DNA from 4 places in the Pantoea sp. X-Soil-TKNS-1207 genome. Region 2 is predicted to be linked to each of the others. Evidence: riboswitches for the same ligand, from Rfam matches in the RefSeq annotation. Region 2 holds a riboswitch; each other region holds the start of a gene.

Region 1 (4,881 bases), 490 kb from region 2:
TCAGTTCACTCATAATTGGCTCTCTTTCTTGCAGGGCGCCAGTGTAGCATTTTCACGTCGCGCTGGCGCGACACTGGGCAACGGTATCTTCAATCAAACGCCGCGCCACGGTGCCCGGCGGCGGTAGTAATGGCAGCGCATCGTAGTGATACCAGCCAGCGTCCAGCAGCTCCTTGCCATCATGTTGCAATTCGCCGCCTTCATAATCGGCCATAAACGCCATCATCAGCGAATGGGGAAACGGCCACGGCTGCGACGTCACATAACGCACGTTTTTAACCCGTACGTTGCTCTCCTCCATCACCTCACGCGCCACCGCCTGCTCAAGGGTTTCGCCCACTTCGACAAATCCGGCCAGCACGGTGTAGATGTTGTTGCGATGACGGGCATGGTTAGCCAGCAAAATTTCATCGCCGCGGCGAATCGCCACAATGATGCAGGGCGCGATTTGCGGGTAATAACGTTCACGACAGTGGCCGCACAGGCAGGCGAACTCACGTTTGCTCAGATGCATTTCATGGCCGCAATAGCCGCACCAGCGATGCGAACGGTAGAACTCCGCCAGCTGCACTCCCCTGCCGGCGAGCTGAAACAGGCCGACATCTTCGTCGATCAACTGGCGAACGGACGCCATGTTGTCGGGACGGTTCTCACGCACCAGCCAGACGCTCTCCCCCTGCCACTCGCCAATGACCATGCCGTTGCTGCCTGCCAGACCAAACTGCTGCGCGGTGCCGTGCGGCAATTCCCCCTGCGGCAGCCAAAGTTTTTGCTCATGGCTGACAATCCACCAGCCAGCGTCTACGCTTGAGATCTCACGTTGCATATAAATTGTCATCCTTAGCGTCAATTCGTACGCCGAAATGCTGATGTCAGGTTTGTTAATCAACAACTATACCCAAATGGAGCGACGTATGCTTAACCAGTTAGATAACCTGACCGAGCGTGTCGGTGGCGGTAATGAATTGGTCGATTCCTGGCTAAACGCGCGTCGTCAGTTACTGGTGACTTATTATCAGTTAATTGGCATGAAGCCGAAGAAAGACGCGATGAGCGCACTGGATGAACGGGCGCTGGATGCGTTTTGCCACAACCTGGTGGATTATCTTTCCTCCGGTCATTTCAGCGTTTATGAACATATTATCAGTGAGATGCAGGGCGACAGCCCGATGATTGCTGCCGCACAGCTTTATCCATCGCTGGAAGCCAATACCGAGCGACTGATGCAGCTGTACGATGGTCATTTACAGCAGGCGATCACCGACGATAACTGCACCCTGTTCCAGCAGGCCCTGTCTGAAGTGGGTGAAGTGCTGGAGTCGCGCTTTACGCTGGAAGACAAACTGGTGCATCTGGCATGGGACAATCAGCTGGCACATCCGCCGGTTGCCAATGAGAGCATCGTTGCCCGTCCGGCGTAAAACGGGCAATTGTAAAATACTTGTGATTCACGAAAAGCCCCTCTATGCTGAGCGGGCTTTATTGTTTTGCGGTTACAGCGTAAAACATGATCTTGTCGGAGTGCCCATCTGGGCTGAGACCGTTAATTCGGGATCCGCGGAACCTGATCAGGTTAGAACCTGCGAAGGGAACAAGAGTAAACATCATCAGCACGGTGCCCGCACCGCTTCTGTTACTCATTCCGGACTCCGGACAAGCAACTTCCATCATTTACAGGAAACTTGCTATGTCTGTTGCAAAAACCTCTCGTCGTGAACAGCGCGCCCAGGCGCAGGCGTTTATCGATTCCCTCCAGGGAACCGCGTTTCCCAATTCCCAACGCATCTGGATCACCGGCAATCGCCCTGATATTCGCGTACCGATGCGCGAAATCCAGCTCAGCCCAACCCTGATCGGCGGCAGCAAAGACCATCCGCAGTACGAAGAGAACGAAGCAGTCCCGGTGTATGACACCGCCGGTGCCTATGGCGATCCGGCAGCAACCATCGATGTACATCAGGGTCTGGAAAAACTGCGCGCGCACTGGATCGCCGAACGTGGCGACAGCGAAACCATCGACCAGCTCAGCTCCAGCTATACCCAGCAACGACTGGCGGATGAAGGACTGGATCACCTGCGTTTTGAACATTTGCCCCAGCCGCGCCGCGCCAAAGCCGGGCGTCGCGTTACCCAGCTGCACTACGCGCGTCAGGGCATCATCACGCCGGAGATGGAATTTATCGCGCTGCGTGAAAACATGGGCCGTGAGCGCATCCGCGGCGAAGTGCTGCTGCAACAGCATCCCGGTCACAGCTTTGGCGCGCATCTGCCGGAAAATATCACCGCGGAATTTGTTCGCGAGGAGGTCGCCGCGGGTCGCGCCATCATCCCGTCCAACATCAACCATCCTGAATCTGAGCCGATGATCATTGGCCGTAACTTTCTGGTGAAGGTGAATGCCAATATCGGCAACTCCGCCGTCAGTTCCTCGATTGAAGAGGAGGTGGAAAAGCTGGTGTGGTCGACCCGCTGGGGTGCCGATACCGTGATGGATCTCTCGACCGGACGCTATATCCATGAAACGCGCGAATGGATTTTGCGTAACAGCCCGGTGCCGATTGGCACCGTACCGATTTACCAGGCGCTGGAGAAGGTGAATGGCGTCGCCGAAGACCTCAACTGGGAAATCTTCCGTGATACCTTGCTGGAGCAGGCGGAACAGGGCGTGGATTACTTCACCATTCACGCCGGTGTGCTGCTGCGCTACGTACCGATGACGGCAAAGCGCCTGACCGGCATTGTGTCGCGCGGCGGCTCGATTATGGCGAAGTGGTGCCTGTCGCATCATCAGGAAAGTTTTCTCTACCTGCACTTCCGTGAGATCTGCGAGATCTGCGCCGCCTATGATGTGGCGCTGTCGCTGGGCGATGGTCTGCGTCCGGGTTCCATCCAGGATGCCAACGATGAAGCGCAGTTTGCGGAACTGCATACGCTGGGCGAGCTGACGAAAATCGCCTGGGAATATGACGTGCAGGTGATGATTGAAGGTCCGGGCCATGTGCCGATGCAGATGATTCGCCGCAATATGACTGAACAGCTGGAGCATTGCCACGAAGCCCCTTTTTATACCCTCGGACCGCTCACCACCGATATCGCGCCCGGCTACGACCATTTCACCTCCGGCATTGGTGCCGCGATGATTGGCTGGTTCGGCTGCGCGATGCTGTGTTATGTCACACCGAAGGAGCATCTGGGTCTGCCGAATAAGGAAGATGTCAAACAGGGGCTGATTACCTACAAAATCGCCGCCCATGCCGCCGATCTGGCCAAAGGCCATCCTGGCGCGCAGATCCGCGATAACGCGATGTCGAAAGCGCGTTTTGAGTTTCGCTGGGAAGATCAGTTCAATCTGGCGCTGGACCCGCACACCGCCCGCGCCTATCACGATGAAACCTTACCGCAGGAGTCGGGCAAAGTGGCGCATTTCTGCTCCATGTGCGGCCCGAAATTCTGTTCAATGAAAATCACCCAGGAAGTGCGCGAATATGCTGCCCGCCAGCAGGCGGAAGCCCAGCCGATTGAAATTGGCATGGCGCAAATGTCGGACGCCTTCCGCAGTCGTGGCGGCGAGCTTTATCACGCCCCCGATGCCCTTAAAGAGGAAAATGTATGACCGCCCCATTCCCCAGTACCGCTCCGCGTTTAGGCCTTTATCCGGTGGTGGATAGCGTTGAGTGGATTGCCCGTCTGCTGGAGGCGGGCGTACGCACCATCCAGCTGCGGATTAAAGATTGCCAGGATGAAGAGGTAGAGGATGCTGTCCGTACCGCTATCACGCTGGGCAAACAGTATCACGCCCGACTTTTTATCAATGATTACTGGCGGCTGGCGATCCGTTATAACGCTTACGGTGTGCATCTTGGACAGGAGGATCTGGATGTTGCCGATCTCAACGCCATTCGCGAGGCAGGATTACGTCTTGGCCTGTCGACCCATGACGACGCCGAACTGGATCGCGCGCTGGCGCTGCGTCCTTCCTATATCGCGCTGGGACATATTTTCCCGACGCAAACTAAAGATATGCCATCTGAGCCGCAAGGCATTACCGAACTGAAGCGCCATCTGGCGCGCCTGCAAGGTATTTCGACGGTCGCGATTGGCGGGATTTCGCTGGCGCGCGCGCCCGAGGTGCTGGCAACCGGCGTGGGCAGCATTGCGGTGGTGAGCGCCATCACCCAGGCAGCGGACTGGCTGGCGGCGACGCGTGAGCTGATGGATCTGGTGGGAACCGGAACCGAGCACACAACAACCGTGTAAATCGATGTTGCCCGGTTAACTATGCTGGAACCCAGCGCGCAGCCGGGCGATAGGTGGGCTGGTGTCTTTTGCCCGCGGCGCTAAAGTGCTTCCTGCCCGCTGTCGCTTGCAGCGCGCCAGGGCCGTCCCCTCCTCTGTCGGCCCTGCCTTTCCCGGCAATACAATAAGTTACATCGTTCAGATAGGGTGCAATTCTTTACGCGGCTTATCCATTAATCCTGGTCGGCATCAATGCCGACCCTACAGAAATGTGGGTTTATCAATATCGTAGGGTGCGCATTGATGCGCACCTGGGTATCGCGTCGCCCATCAGGGAGCCTGGTCGGCATCAATGCCGACCCTACAGAAACACGGGTTTATCAATATCGTAGGGTGCGCATTGATGTGCACCTGGGTATCGCGTCGCCCATCAAAAACGTTGCCAGATCGGCATCAATGCCGACCCTACAGAAATGCAGGTTTATCAATATCGTAGGGTGCGCATTGATGCGCACCTGGGTATCGCGTCGCCCATCAGGGAGCCTGGTCGGCATCAATGCCGACCCTACAGAAATGTGGGTTTATCAATATCGCAGGGTGCGCATTTATGCGCACCTGGGTATCCCGTCATACCATAAAAGAAGG
Region 2 (4,881 bases):
TAGAAGATTTCACAGCAAAACGAAAAAAGCCAGCAGAGAAAACACTGCTGGCGGGGAAATTGCACCCTACTCAGAAAAGGTTCCACGTCGGCGGAACCGCTGGCAGAGCGCCATTCATGACTGAATGCCTCCCGCTCTTCCATTACCCTCCACTATGCCTCTAATATGAGGCAGGAAAAACAGAGCGATTACGAGAAGGAGTTCCCCTTTTATGTCCTCTTCACGGCTGCAACAGCAATTTATCCGCTTGTGGCAAAACTGTCAGGGCCAGGATCAGGAAACCACGCTGAACGAACTGGCGGAGTTGCTGCACTGCTCGCGCCGCCATATGCGCAACCTGCTGAATGCGATGCAGGAGGCGGGCTGGTTAATCTGGCAGGCGGAGGCCGGGCGCGGCAAGCGTTCCCTGCTCAGCTTCTGCTACACCGGCCTGGCGCTCCAGCAGCAGCGCGCCGAAGATCTGCTGGAGCAGGATCGTATCGATCAGCTGGTGCAGCTGGTCGGCGATAAAAATCAGGTGCGGCAAATGATCGCTGCCCATCTGGGCCGCAGCTTCCGTCAGGGCAAACATATTCTGCGCGTACTTTATTACCGTCCGCTGCCCAATCTGCTGCCCGGCTCCCCTCTGCGGCGTTCGGAAACCCATCTGGCGCGACAAATCTTCAGCGGCCTGACGCGGGTAAATGAGGAAAAGGGGGAAATCGAACCCGATATCGCCCACCACTGGCAACAAACCTCGCCGCTGCACTGGCGCTTCTTCCTGCGCCCGGCAATTCGTTTTCATCACGGTCGCGAGCTGGAGATGGCCGACGTGATCAGCACGCTGGAGCGCGTGCGCAGCCAGCCGTTGTTTTCCCATATCACCGCGCTGCACTCCTCCGCTCCCTGGACGCTGGATATCCAGCTCAGCCAGCCCGACAACTGGCTACCCTGGCTGCTCGGCAGCGTCAGCGCCATGATCCTGCCGCGTGAATGGCAAACCCTGCGCGACTTCGCCCGCCAGCCTATCGGCACCGGTCCATACAGCGTGGTACGCAACCAGCAAAGCCAGCTGAAGATCGCCGCCTTCGATGACTACTTCGGCTATCGCGCGCTGATCGACGATGTGTCGATCTGGGTGCTGCCGGAAATCAGCGACGAACTGGTGTATGCCGGGGTGAAGCTGCAAGGGGAAACCGCCGATGAGAAATCGGAGGAGAGTCGGCTGGAGGAAGGATGTTACTTCCTGCTGTATGACCAGCGTTCAGAAAAAGGCCGCGACGCCCATTTCCGCCGCTGGGTCAGCTATCTGTTCAACCCCATCGCGTTGCTGAGTCACGCAGGCGTCGGCTATCAACGCTACTGGTTCCCGGCCTATGGCCTGCTGCCGCGCTGGCACCATCGCCGCGACCTGACCTCGGTCAGCAAACCGGAAAACCTGAAGCAGCTCACCATCAGCTGGTACAGCCATCATGTGGAGCACGAAGGCATCGCCAACGCGCTGCGCCCCCTGCTGGCGCAACAGGGCGTCGAGCTGATCACCCGCGAACTGAGCTATGAAGAGTGGTTTAACGGCGAGGGCGAGAGCGATATCTGGCTGGGCAGCGTCAACTTCACCCTGCCGCTGGATTACTCGTTATTCGCCCAACTCTACGAACTGCCGCTGATGCACCACTGTATCCCGATCGACTGGGAAGAGGCGGCGGCTCGCTGGCGCGAAAAGACGCTGCCCCTTGCCGAATGGAGTAAGCAGCTGGTGGATAGCGATAACCTGCATCCGCTGTTCCATCACTGGTTATTACTGGAAGGTCAGCGCAGTATGCGCGGCGTGCGAATGAACACCCTCGGCTGGTTTGATTTTAAATCCGCCTGGTTTGCGCCACCGGAGCTGTGAACCTTTCACCCTGACCCGGAAATGTCTAGAATGAGCCGTTCTCAACGGGGTGCCCGGCGTTATAGGGGCTGAGAGAGACCCGTCGAACCTGATCCGGCTAATACCGGCGTAGGGATTTGAGATGCCTCACTGCTCAGATCCTTTGCGACTCAACCTTATCTTCTCCTCAAGGAGCGCAAAGTGTTAAACAAAGTTCTGCCCGTGCTGTTGCTGGTCTCCGCCCCGGTGCTTGCCGCCAAACCCGTGCTTACCGTCTACACCTACGACTCCTTCTCCGCTGACTGGGGTCCTGGTCCGGCGGTGAAAAAAGCCTTTGAAGCGCAGTGCGGCTGCGAACTGAAATACGTGGCGCTGGAAGATGGTGTGTCGCTGCTGAATCGCGTACGGATGGAAGGCAAAAACAGCAAAGCGGATATCGTGCTGGGCCTCGACAACAACCTGGTGCAGGCTGCGGAAAAAACCGGCCTGTTCGCCAAAAGCCCGGTTGATACCCAGGCGCTGCAACTGCCGGGCGGCTGGCACAACGACACCTTTATTCCGTTCGACTACGGCTACTTCGCCTTCGTCTACGATAAAAACAAGCTGAAGAACCCGCCGAAAAGCCTGAAAGAACTGGTCGAAAGCCCGGAAAAATGGCGCGTTATCTATGAAGATCCGCGCACCAGCACGCCGGGCCTTGGCCTGCTGCTGTGGATGCAAAAGGTCTATGGCGATAAGTCAGCGGATGCCTGGCAGAAGCTGGCGCAGAAAACCGTCACCGTCACCAAGGGCTGGAGCGAAGCCTATGGCCTGTTTCTGAAAGGGGAAAGCGATCTGGTGCTGAGCTACACCACCTCTCCGGCGTATCACATCATTGAAGAGAAGAAAGATAACTACGCCGCGGCGCCGTTCAGCGAAGGCCATTATTTGCAGGTCGAAGTGGCGGCCCAGCTCGCCAGCAGCAAGCAACCGCAGCTGGCGCAGCAGTTTATGCAATTTATGGTCTCCCCGGCTTTCCAGCAGACCATCCCGACCGGCAACTGGATGTATCCGGTGATTAAGAGCGACCTGCCTGCGGGATATCAGGCATTGAACGTGCCGCAAACCGCGCTGCAATATAGCCCGGCCGAGGTGGCCGAACATAGCAAAGCCTGGATCAGTGCATGGCAACGCGCCGTCAGCCGTTAATCCCCGGCTGGCTGTTACCCGGCAGCTTCACCGCGCTGTTGCTGTGCGCGGTGGCGCTGCTGGCTTTTGGCGCCTTGCTGATGTCAGCGCCGATTGGCGACTGGCGCAGCCTGCTTGCCGACAGCTATCTGCACCATGTGCTGGCCTTCTCTTTCTGGCAGGCGTGGCTGTCGGCGCTGCTCTCGGTGCTGCCCGCGATCCCGCTGGCACGCGCGCTGTACCGGCGGCGTTTTCCCGGTCGTAACCTGCTGCTGCGCCTGTGCGCCATGACGCTGGTGTTACCGGTGCTGGTGGCGGTCTTCGGCCTGCTGAGCGTGTATGGCCGCACCGGTTGGCTGGCGCAGTTGTGCGCCATGCTGGGGATCAACTATCACTTCTCGCCCTATGGCTTGCACGGCATTCTGCTGGCGCATGTGTTTTTCAATCTGCCGCTGGCGACACGGATGTTATTGCAGGCGCTGGAAAGCATTCCGGGCGAGCAACGCCAGCTGGCGGCCCAGCTCGGTTTACGCGGCTGGAATCTGTTCCGCCTGCTGGAGTGGCCGTGGCTGCGGCGGCAGATTCTGCCCACCGCGGCGCTGATTTTTATGCTGTGCTTTGCCAGTTTCGCCACCGTGCTGGCACTGGGCGGCGGCCCGCAGGCCACCACGCTGGAGCTGGCGATTTATCAGGCGCTGAACTTTGATTACGATCCTGGCCGCGCGGCGCTGCTGGCGTTGCTCCAGCTGGGTTGCTGCCTGCTGCTGGTGCTGCTAAGCCAGCGCTTCAGCAAGGCGATTCCGGCGGGCAGCCAGCAAATACGCGGCTGGCGCGACCCGCAGGATGGCTGGCGGGCGCGCCTCAGCGATACGCTGTTGATTGGCCTGGCGTTATTGCTGTTGCTGCCGCCGCTGCTGGCGGTAGTGGCGGATGGGCTGCGGGGCGGCGTGGCCGGGGCGCTGCAACAACCGGCCCTGTGGCAGGCCACCCTGACGTCGCTGCGCATTGCCATCGGCGCAGGCGTGCTGTGCGTGGTGCTGACGATGATGCTGCTATGGAGCAGTCGCGAACTGCGCCAGCGCCATAAAATCATCCCGGCGCAGGCGATGGAGCTGAGCGGCATGTTGATCCTCGCGATGCCGGGTATTGTGCTGGCCAGCGGCTTTTTCCTGCTATTCAACGCCACCGTTGGCCTGCCGCAATCCGCCGATGGACTGGTGATTTTCACCAACGCGCTGATCGCCATTCCTTATGCCATGAAGGTGCTGGAAAATCCGATGCGCGATATCAACCTGCGCTACAACAGGCTATGCGCCTCGCTGGGGGTGCAGGGCTTCAACCGACTACGGCTGATCGAACTGCGCGCCCTGAGACGACCCATTGCCCAGGCGCTGGCGTTTGCCTGCGTGTTGTCGATTGGCGATTTTGGCGTAGTGGCGCTGTTTGGCAGCGCGGATTTCCGTACGCTACCGTTTTACCTGTTCCAGCAAATTGGCGCCTATCGCGGCGCAGATGGGGCGGTCACCGCCCTGCTGCTGCTGCTGCTGTGCCTGCTACTCTTTACCCTGATGGAAAAATTGCCGGGTCGTCATGCTGACACTGAATAACCTCACTTACCTTTACCAGCATCTGCCGATGCGCTTCCAGCTTGCGGCGCAGCCCGGCGAACGTCTGGCGATTCTGGGGCCGAGCGGCGCCGGGAAAAGCACCCTGCTCAGCCTGATTGGCGGCTTTCTGCCGGTCAGCAGCGGCACCCTGCTGCTGGATGGTGAGGATCATACCCACAGCGCCCCCGCCGCGCGTCCGGTATCGATGCTGTTTCAGGAAAACAATCTGTTTCCGCATCTGACGGTACAACAGAA
Region 3 (4,881 bases), 2.1 Mb from region 2:
CCCCAACAGCCTGGACCGAAACCCGCCAGGCTGGCAAATTGCTGACTCCATTTTTCAGACGGATTCGCAGGAAAAAATTGGCAATCCGCGGCGTCCTACCACCAGCGATGAAAATGGTGCACCGGGCCGATGCCTTTCCCTACCTCAAGAGAATCGGCGTGCAGCAACGCCTGTTGCAGCCAGGCTTTGGCCTCCGCCACCGTTGCTGCCCAGTCCTCGTGGCGCGGACGCAGCGCGGCCAGCGCCGCCGAGAGCGTACAACCGGTGCCGTGGGTATGACGGGTGTTTACGCGCGCCGCGGTAAAACGCTGACGTCCGCTGCGGGTGATCAGCCAGTCCGGGCTTTCCGCATCACTCAGATGTCCTCCCTTCATTAGTACCGCTTCACAGCCGAGGTCCAGCAGCGCATCGCCCTGCATCAACATGGTTTTCTCATCCTGCGCCATGCTGCGGCCTAACAACGCGGCAGCCTCCGGCAGATTCGGCGTGATCAGTGAAACCTGGGGCAACAGCAACTCACGAATGCTGGCGACCGCATCCGGCGACAGCAGCGGATCGCCGCTTTTGGCGAGCATCACCGTGTCCAGCACCACGAACGGCAGGCTGGCACGCTTCAGCTTATCGGCCACCACCTCCACCACGGCGGTTTCCGCCAGCATCCCGATTTTGGCACTGTCGATGCGCACATCGTCCAGCACCGAATCCAGTTGCGCGCCAACAAAATCCGGTTCGATGCGATAGACCGACTGCACGCCGCAGGTATTCTGCGCCACCAGCGCGGTGATCACGCTGGTGCCGTAGGCGCTGAGCGCTGAAAACGTTTTGAGGTCGGCCTGAATACCCGCGCCGCCGCTGGGGTCGGTACCGGCAATGGTGAGTGCGTTGATACGTTTCATAGCGCCTCCTCCAGTGTCCAAAGCCCATCAAGGAAAGCGGCGACAAAGCTGCCCGGCCCCTGCGCCTGCTGCGCGGCGCGTTCACCCGCCAGCGACATCACGCGGCAGGCAGCGGCCACATGTTGCAGGCGGTCGCCCGGCAGGCTGGTAAACGCCGCTACCACCGCAGACAGCGCACAGCCGGTACCCACAACCCGTGTCATCAGCGGGCTGCCTCCGGGGATCGCGAAGGTGCGCGAGCCGTCGGTGACGTAATCCACCTCGCCGGTCACCGCCACGATGCTGTGATAGTCACGCGCCAGCTGCTGCGCCGCGCTGAGCGCCGCATCCGCCTGATGCAGGCTGTCGACGCCGCGCCCGCCCGCGGCCTGGTTCGCCAGCGCAAGAATTTCCGAGGCGTTGCCGCGAATGGCTGCGGGTTGCTGACTCAGCAGATGCTGACAGAATTCGGTGCGCAGCGTGAGTGCGCCCACCGCCACCGGATCGAGCGTCCAGGGCGTAGCGGCGTTATTGGCGGCCAGCACGGCAGCCTGCATCGCGTCCCGGCGATCGCGGGTCAGCGTCCCTACGTTGATCAAAAGAGCATCGGCAAAGCCACTGAACTGCGCGGCTTCGTCAGCGTCGATGACCATCGCCGGTGAGGCGCGCAGCGCCAGCAGCACATTGGCGGTAAAGGTTTGCACGACGTCATTGGTCATGCAGTGGACCAGCGGTGCGTCCTGACGGAGTCGTTGCAGAGAGTGCGCGAGCTGCGCGGGGGGAAGAAGGTCAGGCTGTTTCATAAGGCTCCCAACCGGCGATCAAGAAGGCGAATGCGGTCAGGCATCTGACTTCCCTACGCTGGCATTATCCAGTTCAGGTCAACGGGTGTATCTCAGCCTTTTCCTTGCGGAAAGCGGCACCCCGAGTCGTGAGTAACGTTCATTACATCCCGCCAGCATACGGGAAGTCGCGCCAGCCAGGCAATAAAAAAACCCCGTAAAACGGGGTTAGTTAGGTGTGTCTTACCTGAAAGTCATTTGCGCAGATATTGCTTAACTTTTTCCGTGCCATTCCCTACGTTTGCCACTGCGGTGCGAAGTTCTGATGCGGTTACTTCCAGGGTCTTAGTCCAGTATTCGACCTCCCAGGTTTCACTAAGACTAATAAAGCGCGTGTCTTCCGGTTGTCTTCTCTTTAAATCATCAGCCATTTTGCAGCTCCTGAGGTTAATGTTGAAAACATGACGATCGCCAACTTACCTGCTCGCTTTAGCAAAGGAAGTTAGCGGTTTGTTCCTGCATTACGTCCCCCCCTTCAGACCTGGAGCCAGCATCGCGCTGGCTCCAGGCAAAAATCCTAGACAATATACGCACCCAGATCAAGGTGCAGTCATTGAACTTAAGTATAGTAATCGAGCATTTTGACTCTTCTGTGCTGGCCTGATCACCGCCACCTTTGTCTGAATGATACGCGTAAACCTATGCCTTCCCACAAACTGGTTACAAACTCAACATTCACGTAACTATATGATGAAGAAAGATTAAAATCCTTATTTTGCGTGTCGTGTCATAAATTGTAATAAACGTCATTGATAATTCGCGCCGCGAAAAATAGCATCACGCCACTGGTTACATTAAGTAACAGTTACGGAAAATAATCGTCACTAAGGGAATTATCACGGAGGATTCACCATGCGCAGGATTATTCGCACGCCGCTCTCTGCGGCCATTGCCACCACCCTCTTCGCCACAACCTTCATCCCCGCTACGCCAGCTCTGGCACAAGGTTTCATTGATGACTCCTCGCTTAACGGCGCACTCTATTACTGGCAACGCCAGCGCGATCGCAAAGAGATGGACCCGCAGGAAGGTAAGTACGGCCAGTACGACGCCAACCTGCACCACGCCTCTGCCAATGCCAGCCTCGATTTTTCGTCTGGCTATCTGGCGAATTTCATCGGTCTCGATCTCGCCGCTTATGGAGCCCTGGAGCTGACCAACGGTGGCCCGGCGGCACCGAACGAAATTGGCTTCAGCAATGCACGCACCCGCTGGGATGAGCAGTGGACTGGCGATAAAAATGGCGCCAGCCTGTATAAAGCCGCACTAAAAACCCAATGGCAGGACTACTGGTTGCGCGCAGGTTATCTGCAACCGACCGGCCAGACGCTACTGGCATCGCACTGGGGCTTCCTGCCGGGCACCTATCGTGGCGTGGAAACCGGTGCCGCCTTTGATTTTAACGATGCCGGCGCCCTCTCCTTCTCATGGATGTGGACGGATCAGTACAAAGCGCCCTGGTATCAGCATATGTACAACTTCCGCAAAGCCGATGGCGTGACCGATATCCCATGGCTGCAATCGTTCGGTGCGAAATACGACTTTAAGAACCATCTGGTGCTGGAAGGCGCGTATGGCCAGGCGGCGAATTATATGGACCAGTACTTCGCCAAAGCCTCGTGGCAGTTGCCGCTGGCAGGCCAACCGCTGCGCACCAGCTATCAATTCTACGGCGCGCAGGATCGTGAACGCGGCGGTGCCAGCAGCGTCAACGATGTCTACGACGGGTTAGCCTGGTTGCAGGCCATGACGTTTGGCTACACCCTCGGCGCTTTTGATTTCCGCCTCGAAGGTACCTGGGTTAAAGCCGAAGGCAATCAGGGCTTTTTCCTGCAACGCATGACGCCGCCTTATGCCAGCTCGAACGGTCGCCTGGATGTATGGTGGGATTCACGTTCCGACTGGAACGCCAATGGCGAGAAAGCGCTATTTGCGGGGGTGATGGTTGATCTCGCCAACTGGCAATTGCCCGGCTGGCAGGCTGGCGGGTCCTACGCTTACGGCTGGGATGCGAAACCCTCGACCAATCCCCTCTATAACCAGCAGCAACGCCTGACAGAATCCGCCTGGAGCCTCGACCTGGTGTATACGCTGCAGGAAGGCCGCGCCAAAGACACCATGTTCAAACTGCATTACACCCAATATGACAACCACAGCAATCTGCCCAGTTTCAGCGGTGGTTACGGCAATATTTTCCAGGACGAGAAAGACATTAAATTTATGGTCATCGCCCCCTTTACCCTGTTCTGACCCTCAGCTGGCAGGTGCCAGTTCAAGTCATCCGTGCATAAGGATCACAGCATGAAAAAGTTACAATTAAGTCTTCTGGCGCTTAGCGTGATGGGCCTGAGTGCCTGCACCTCGGTGCCGCAAAGTCAGCAGGAGGTGGTCGATCAAATCAGCCAGTTTGGCGTGCAATACCAGGTTACCGATAATCAGGCCGCCAGCCACGGTGTGGACTGCGCCAGTCTGGGCGCAGACTGGGCATCGTGCAATCGGGCCACCATCCGTCTGACCAATAACGGCCCGGCCATCACCAGCAAAAACTGGGCGATTTATATGAGCAACGTGCACGAAACCCTGCGCGTGGATAACGACCAGTTTAAGATGACGCACATCGTCGGCGATTTAACCCGCCTGGAACCCACCGACAAATTCACCGGTTTCGCCGCTGGCGCAACGGTCGAGATCCCCATCGTCAATGAATACTGGCAGCTGTTTATTACCGATGTGATGCCGCGCTGGTACGTTACCGCCGAAGGCGCATCACCGAAAATTATCAGTAGCACCGACACAGAAAATTTAACGGACTTCGTCCAGCCTTTTGGCGATCAGTGGAAACGTACCGCTGACGACAAAAACGTGCTGATGCAGCCAGTCAGCCGCTTCGACAAAAATGCCGATATTCGTTTGCTGCCTGCTGCCGGGTTACGCGGACAAATCACTCCAACGCCGCGCACGGTGAAAATCCATGCGGCGGATGTCGATCTGAGTCAGGGCGTGGCCCTGCATCTTGATGTGCTGGCGTCGGACCAGGCTGATGCAGTGCGGCAACGCGCTGCCCTGCTGGGTATTCAGCCGAACCCACGCGGTTATCGCATCTCAACCCGTGTTACCTCCGGCGGATTCAAAGGTGAGGAAGAGGTATCCGGTGCGTATCAGTT
Region 4 (4,881 bases), on a different replicon from region 2:
GTACCTGATTACCCCGGACAGGCCAGCCATCAGCGGTTGCCCCTGCATCGCGTGTTCACCACCCCCGGCGTACGCCCGGTGCTCGGTGTGGTTATCAGCTGGATGCTGGCGCACAACATTCTCTATACCTACATCGCGCCTTTCGTTTCCGCAGCCGGGCTGGGCGCCCAGGTGGATAGGGTGTTGCTGGTCTTTGGCCTCGCTGCGCTGCTGGCGATCTGGGTCATTGGTCGTCTGATTGATCATCACCTGCGTCTCAGCGTGCTGATGAGCCTGGCAGCCTTTGCCGCTGTCTCCTTACTGTTCGTCTGGCTGGCACAGGTCCCGGCGGTGATTTATGCGGGTGTGGCCCTCTGGGGATTATCGTTTGGCGGCGCCGCGACTTTGTTGCAGACAGCGCTGGCAGATACCGCAGGCGAGGGGGCGGATATTGCGCTGTCGATGAATGTTGTGGCCTGGAATGGTGCGATTGCGGCCGCAGGCGTTACCGGAGGAATTCTGCTGGATAACGGCGGCACCCAGACCTTTCCACCGGTGCTGTTTCTTCTGCTGATGGCCGCGCTTTTTATCAGCTGGCGCGCCAGCAAACAGGGTTTTAAACCGGGTGCACGTCATTAACGCTTTGTGAGGATTTTTTATGAATATTGGCATTATTGGCCTGGGTGCAATGGGCCGAGAAATTGCGCGCAATCTGGCTTTAGCCGGGCATACCGTCCAGGCATGGAGCCGGTCAGGCGTGCAGGTCGAGGGGGTTTGCAGGGTGGAAACCGCCGCGCAGGCGTTACAAGCCGATGTGGCATTGACCATGCTGGCTGACGATGCTGCGATTCAGCAGGTATTGCTTGATACGGGGCTGCTGAAGCAGGCCCGGCCGGGTTTGGTCCATATCATTAGTTCAACGATCTCCGTCGCTTTTGCGCAAACGTTAGTGGAAGCGCACCGCGCTGCTGACATCGCGCTGGTGGCGGCGCCAGTGCTGGGACGTCCCGATGTGGCTGCCCAGGGCGCACTGAATATCCTCGCGGCAGGCGCGCCAGAGGCAATGGCAAAAGCGAGGCCGGTGCTGGAGGCCATCAGCAAACGTATCTGGGATATGGGGGCGTTTCCCCCTACTGCTTATGCGTCCAAGATTGCCTGCAATATGATGATCACCATGGCGATTGAGGCGATGGCCGAGGCGGTGGTACTGACCGAGGCCAACGGACTGGAACGTGAAAAATTCTTTGATTTAATTCTTAATACCTTATTTGGCAGCCGGACCTATCAGGTCTATTCGCGCAATCTGATCCATGAAGTGTATGAACCTGGATTCAGGGCAACGCTGGGCTTAAAAGATTTGCGGCTGGCAACCGAGGCTGCTTCTGCGTTGCACGCCAGCCTGCCGGTGCTGAAGGCCGTTCATCAGCAAATGAGCGAAGCGGTTGCTGCGGGAGGCGGGGATAAGGATTGGTCCATTATGGCGGATTATACGCTGCGGACCGTCGGTTAACATTTGCAGGGAAGCTGCACTGACGGTCATGGTCAGTGCACCTTCATCAGAAATGATTCACCGTTCAGTGCCTGATTTTTTCCATGTCGCTCTCAGACAGGCCTGTCATTCTCATCACTGACATCCAGTCCTGACCGTTGTCGAGCAGAGTCCGGGCGATCTCGAGTCTGGTCTCAAGCGCACCAAGCTGTTTACCTTGCTGAAGGCCTTTCTCGATACCTTTCTGCTCAAGTTGCTGTGCGATAGTCATAAGTTCGTCCTCATGCTGGGGTACGCGTCGCGCCAGTTCGCGAATAAAGGTTTCTGCATCGGGCGTTTCGCCTACCTGTAGCATGTAGTTTACCAGCCCGCGCATTTGCTGTCCGGTCATAAATTCGTTCAGCATCAGCAACGCCAGCTGTTCAACCAGTTCTGCCAGGTTGCGATGGCGGATATGCTTCTGCAACAGGGTCAGGGCGGCCATACTGCGATGCTGCATGATTTCATCGTCGGGTATCACCGTGATGTCAACCAGCGGAAAATCATCACTGTATAGCCCTGCGGCCAATTCTGGTTCGCTAAACAGCTCCAGCCAGTTAACCGGGTAGGGGTAAGGGCTGCGTTTTCCCTGATAAAACAACACCGGTATCACTAACGGCAGCTTTTTATGTCCGGCATCCAGATGCTGCTGCATCGCGGCAATCGCATAGCGCATCAGTCGAAACGCCATATGTTTGTCCGGTGAACTTTGATGCTCGATCAGCACATGAATATAGCCGTCGCCGCGTCCGGTTCTGAGCGAGTAAAGCACATCGCTGTAATAGGGGCGCAGATCATCTTCGACAAAGCTGCCCGATTCCAGCTTCAGCGTTGACAGATCGCAGATATCCAGCAGCGCCGGTGGCAGGTGCAGCATCATAAAATCCCGCGCGGTATGCGGGTGTGAGAGGAAGGTCTTAAACACCGTATCATGCGGTGTAGGCGTGCTTTTTTTCATCATCCTGATGTCCCGCTGTCATTATTCCATCGCGAAAATTCTACCACTGCGGCAGGGCCGAAGTGGGTGAAGGCGCTAACAATTTGGGGAAAGAAGGGTGCTTGACACCCTGTCTGGCAACGTCCTAGACTGCGGCTTGTTCCAAGGGGTGCCCTGCTAGGGGGCTGAGATTCTACCTGCCTGAATGGTGTCCGGGCAACGTAGTGACCCTCCGAACCTGATCCGGCTAATACCGGCGTAGGGATGCGGGACATGGGGTGACCACACGCCCTTTTTTCCATCTTTGTGCTTTTCAGCGGACAGATCGCGCTCTTAAGGCGTTGCCTGAGAGTATTTGCAATCGCAAAGATGGACACGGACATGACCGAAGCGGCAATTATCGCAGCATTGCTGGAATTCCTTCAGCGCGCAGAGACCACAGACGACGATTTCAACCGGCTGGCACTGGCTATCTTCGCGTATCAATTCGAACACAATCCCTTCTATCGCCGTTTTGCGATCCAGCGCGGACGCACGCCGCTGACGGTAAAAACCTGGCGAAAAATTCCCGCCGTTCCCCTCTCTGCCTTTAAAGATCTGACCCTGAGCTGCCGCCCGGTGGAAGAGATCCCGCATGTGTTTATGACCAGCGGCACAACCGGAACCCGCAGGGGATGCAGCTACCATCCCACGCTGGCCGTCTACGATCGGTCGATGATCCTGAATTTCCGTCAGCGCTTTATGGCGGGGCGAGAGCGGATCCGCATGGGCATCCTGTTCCCTGATAAGGCGGCCATGCCGAACTCATCGCTGGCACATTATCTCGCGCTGGCGATGCAGGAATTTGGCCTGCCCGGCAGCGAGGTGATGATTGGCGCTGACGGCCTCGATATAGCGCGGGTGTTCGCCGCGCTTGAACGGGCGGAGGCCAGCGGAGAACCCTATGCGCTGCTGGGCGCGAGCTACAGCTTTGTCCATTTGCTTGATGAAATGCAGCGTCAGGGACGTCGTTTCACCCTGCCGCAGGGCAGCCGCCTGCTGGATACCGGGGGATTTAAAGGCCAGTCGCGCGAGATCGGGGCAAAGGAATTTTACCCCGCGCTGACAGAGGCGTTTGGCGTCCCGCCTACGGACTGCATCAACATGTACGGGATGACCGAACTCAGCACGCAGTTTTATGACTCGGGCAACGCCGTTTACCCGCCGGTTAAATCCGGGCCTCACTGGATCCGCACCAGGGTGGTCAATCCGCTTACCGGCGATGACGTGCCCGATGGCACCCTCGGAGTGCTGGTCCATCACGATCTGGCCCATTTCAACCCGGTTGCCGCGATGCTGACGGAAGATGCCGGCGTCGCAGTTCCCGGCGGCTTCCAGCTGCTGGGTCGGGTTGCCGGTGCCGATGCGAAAGGCTGCTCGCTGGCGATGGATGAATTTCTCAGCGCTGCGCAGGCGAAACGGTGAAAGAGGTCGCCGGCTATCTGCCGGGCCTCGCCGCCAGCGAGGTGCAGTGGCGCGAACTGAACTTTAGCCACCGGGGGGAGAGCCTCGTCGTCGCTGTACCGGAATTAAATGCTGATCAGATCGCCGGGCTGGCCGCGCGTATCCGTACCAATGCCCGCGCTTATCTGCGCACGCTGAGCGTAGCGCGTATCATCGCCATCATTGACGAGGCGGTGGCGCGACTGCTCGATCGCCGCCATCCGCTGCGTATCCGGGCTGAGCGGCTGTTGCCGATCGTCACCGGCTACGATGCCGAGATGGTCCGGCTCGGCCTGACCGGCTACCTCAAAACCTTCCGCCAGCCCCAGCTGAAGCGCTTTTTGTCAGAAGATTTCGCCGATCCGCAGATCCTTGATGATTTCCAGCCACGGCCCAGCGGTGGTTTCGCCAGGGCTTTCGGCCCGGAGCTGCTGCTGCATATCTGGGCCGGCAATGTGCCGGGTCTGCCGCTCTGGAGCCTGATTTGCGGCCTGCTAGTCAAAGCCGGGACCCTGGGCAAACTGCCGGGGAGCGAGCCGCTGATGGCGGGCTGGTTCGCTCAGCTGCTGGCAGAGATCGATCCGCAACTCGGTGAATGCCTCGCCGTGGTGTGGTGGAAGGGCGGCGATGCCGAGGCAGAGAACAACTGGTTCAGCCAGGCCGATGTGGTGCTCGCCTATGGCGGGAATCGTACGCTGGCCGCCATTCAACAGCGTCTGCCGGTGACCACACGTTTTCTGCCCCACGGCCACAAAATCAGCTTCGGCATGGTGTCACGGATGGCGCTGGATAGCCGCAAGGGCGCGGCGCTGGCCCGCCGGGTGGCATTTGACGTGATGCGTTACGACCAGGCCGGTTGCTATTCACCCCAGATGGTGTTTGTGGAACGTGGCGGCAAGGTCTCACCCGACGAATTCGCCGCCTATCTTGCCCATGAACTTAGCGCCCTGGCGCA

Evidence for each region. Region 2 has a riboswitch for thiamine pyrophosphate ahead of thiB (thiamine ABC transporter substrate binding subunit). Riboswitches for the same ligand answer to the same signal wherever they lie in the genome.
Region 1: another riboswitch for thiamine pyrophosphate. It lies ahead of thiC (phosphomethylpyrimidine synthase ThiC); the one in region 2 lies ahead of thiB (thiamine ABC transporter substrate binding subunit).
Region 3: another riboswitch for thiamine pyrophosphate. It lies ahead of thiM (hydroxyethylthiazole kinase); the one in region 2 lies ahead of thiB (thiamine ABC transporter substrate binding subunit).
Region 4: another riboswitch for thiamine pyrophosphate. It lies ahead of AC6I8V_RS24445 (LuxE/PaaK family acyltransferase); the one in region 2 lies ahead of thiB (thiamine ABC transporter substrate binding subunit).

The regions. Positions count from the first base shown of each region.
Region 1 covers NZ_AP035958.1:272,979-277,859, reverse strand. Annotated here, with positions in the region: gene hemE (uroporphyrinogen decarboxylase) at 1-13, opposite strand, end outside; gene nudC (NAD(+) diphosphatase) at 53-826, opposite strand; gene rsd (sigma D regulator) at 915-1,421, shown strand; TPP riboswitch at 1,508-1,608, shown strand; gene thiC (phosphomethylpyrimidine synthase ThiC) at 1,688-3,613, shown strand; gene thiE (thiamine phosphate synthase) at 3,610-4,257, shown strand; gene AC6I8V_RS01195 (aminotransferase-like domain-containing protein) at 4,864-4,881, opposite strand, start outside.
Region 2 covers NZ_AP035958.1:767,053-771,933, reverse strand. Annotated here, with positions in the region: gene sgrR (HTH-type transcriptional regulator SgrR) at 212-1,873, shown strand; TPP riboswitch at 1,909-2,006, shown strand; gene thiB (thiamine ABC transporter substrate binding subunit) at 2,054-3,040, shown strand; gene thiP (thiamine/thiamine pyrophosphate ABC transporter permease ThiP) at 3,016-4,626, shown strand; gene thiQ (thiamine ABC transporter ATP-binding protein ThiQ) at 4,610-4,881, shown strand, end outside.
Region 3 covers NZ_AP035958.1:2,874,221-2,879,101, forward strand. Annotated here, with positions in the region: gene thiD (bifunctional hydroxymethylpyrimidine kinase/phosphomethylpyrimidine kinase) at 96-896, opposite strand; gene thiM (hydroxyethylthiazole kinase) at 893-1,678, opposite strand; TPP riboswitch at 1,712-1,812, opposite strand; gene AC6I8V_RS13455 (DUF3606 domain-containing protein) at 1,912-2,088, opposite strand; gene chiP (chitoporin ChiP) at 2,570-3,967, shown strand; gene AC6I8V_RS13465 (beta-N-acetylhexosaminidase) at 4,019-4,881, shown strand, end outside.
Region 4 covers NZ_AP035960.1:256,549-261,429, forward strand. Annotated here, with positions in the region: gene AC6I8V_RS24430 (MFS transporter) at 1-618, shown strand, start outside; gene AC6I8V_RS24435 (NAD(P)-dependent oxidoreductase) at 638-1,489, shown strand; gene AC6I8V_RS24440 (Rpn family recombination-promoting nuclease/putative transposase) at 1,554-2,468, opposite strand; TPP riboswitch at 2,600-2,726, shown strand; gene AC6I8V_RS24445 (LuxE/PaaK family acyltransferase) at 2,826-3,908, shown strand; gene AC6I8V_RS24450 (acyl-CoA reductase) at 3,905-4,881, shown strand, end outside.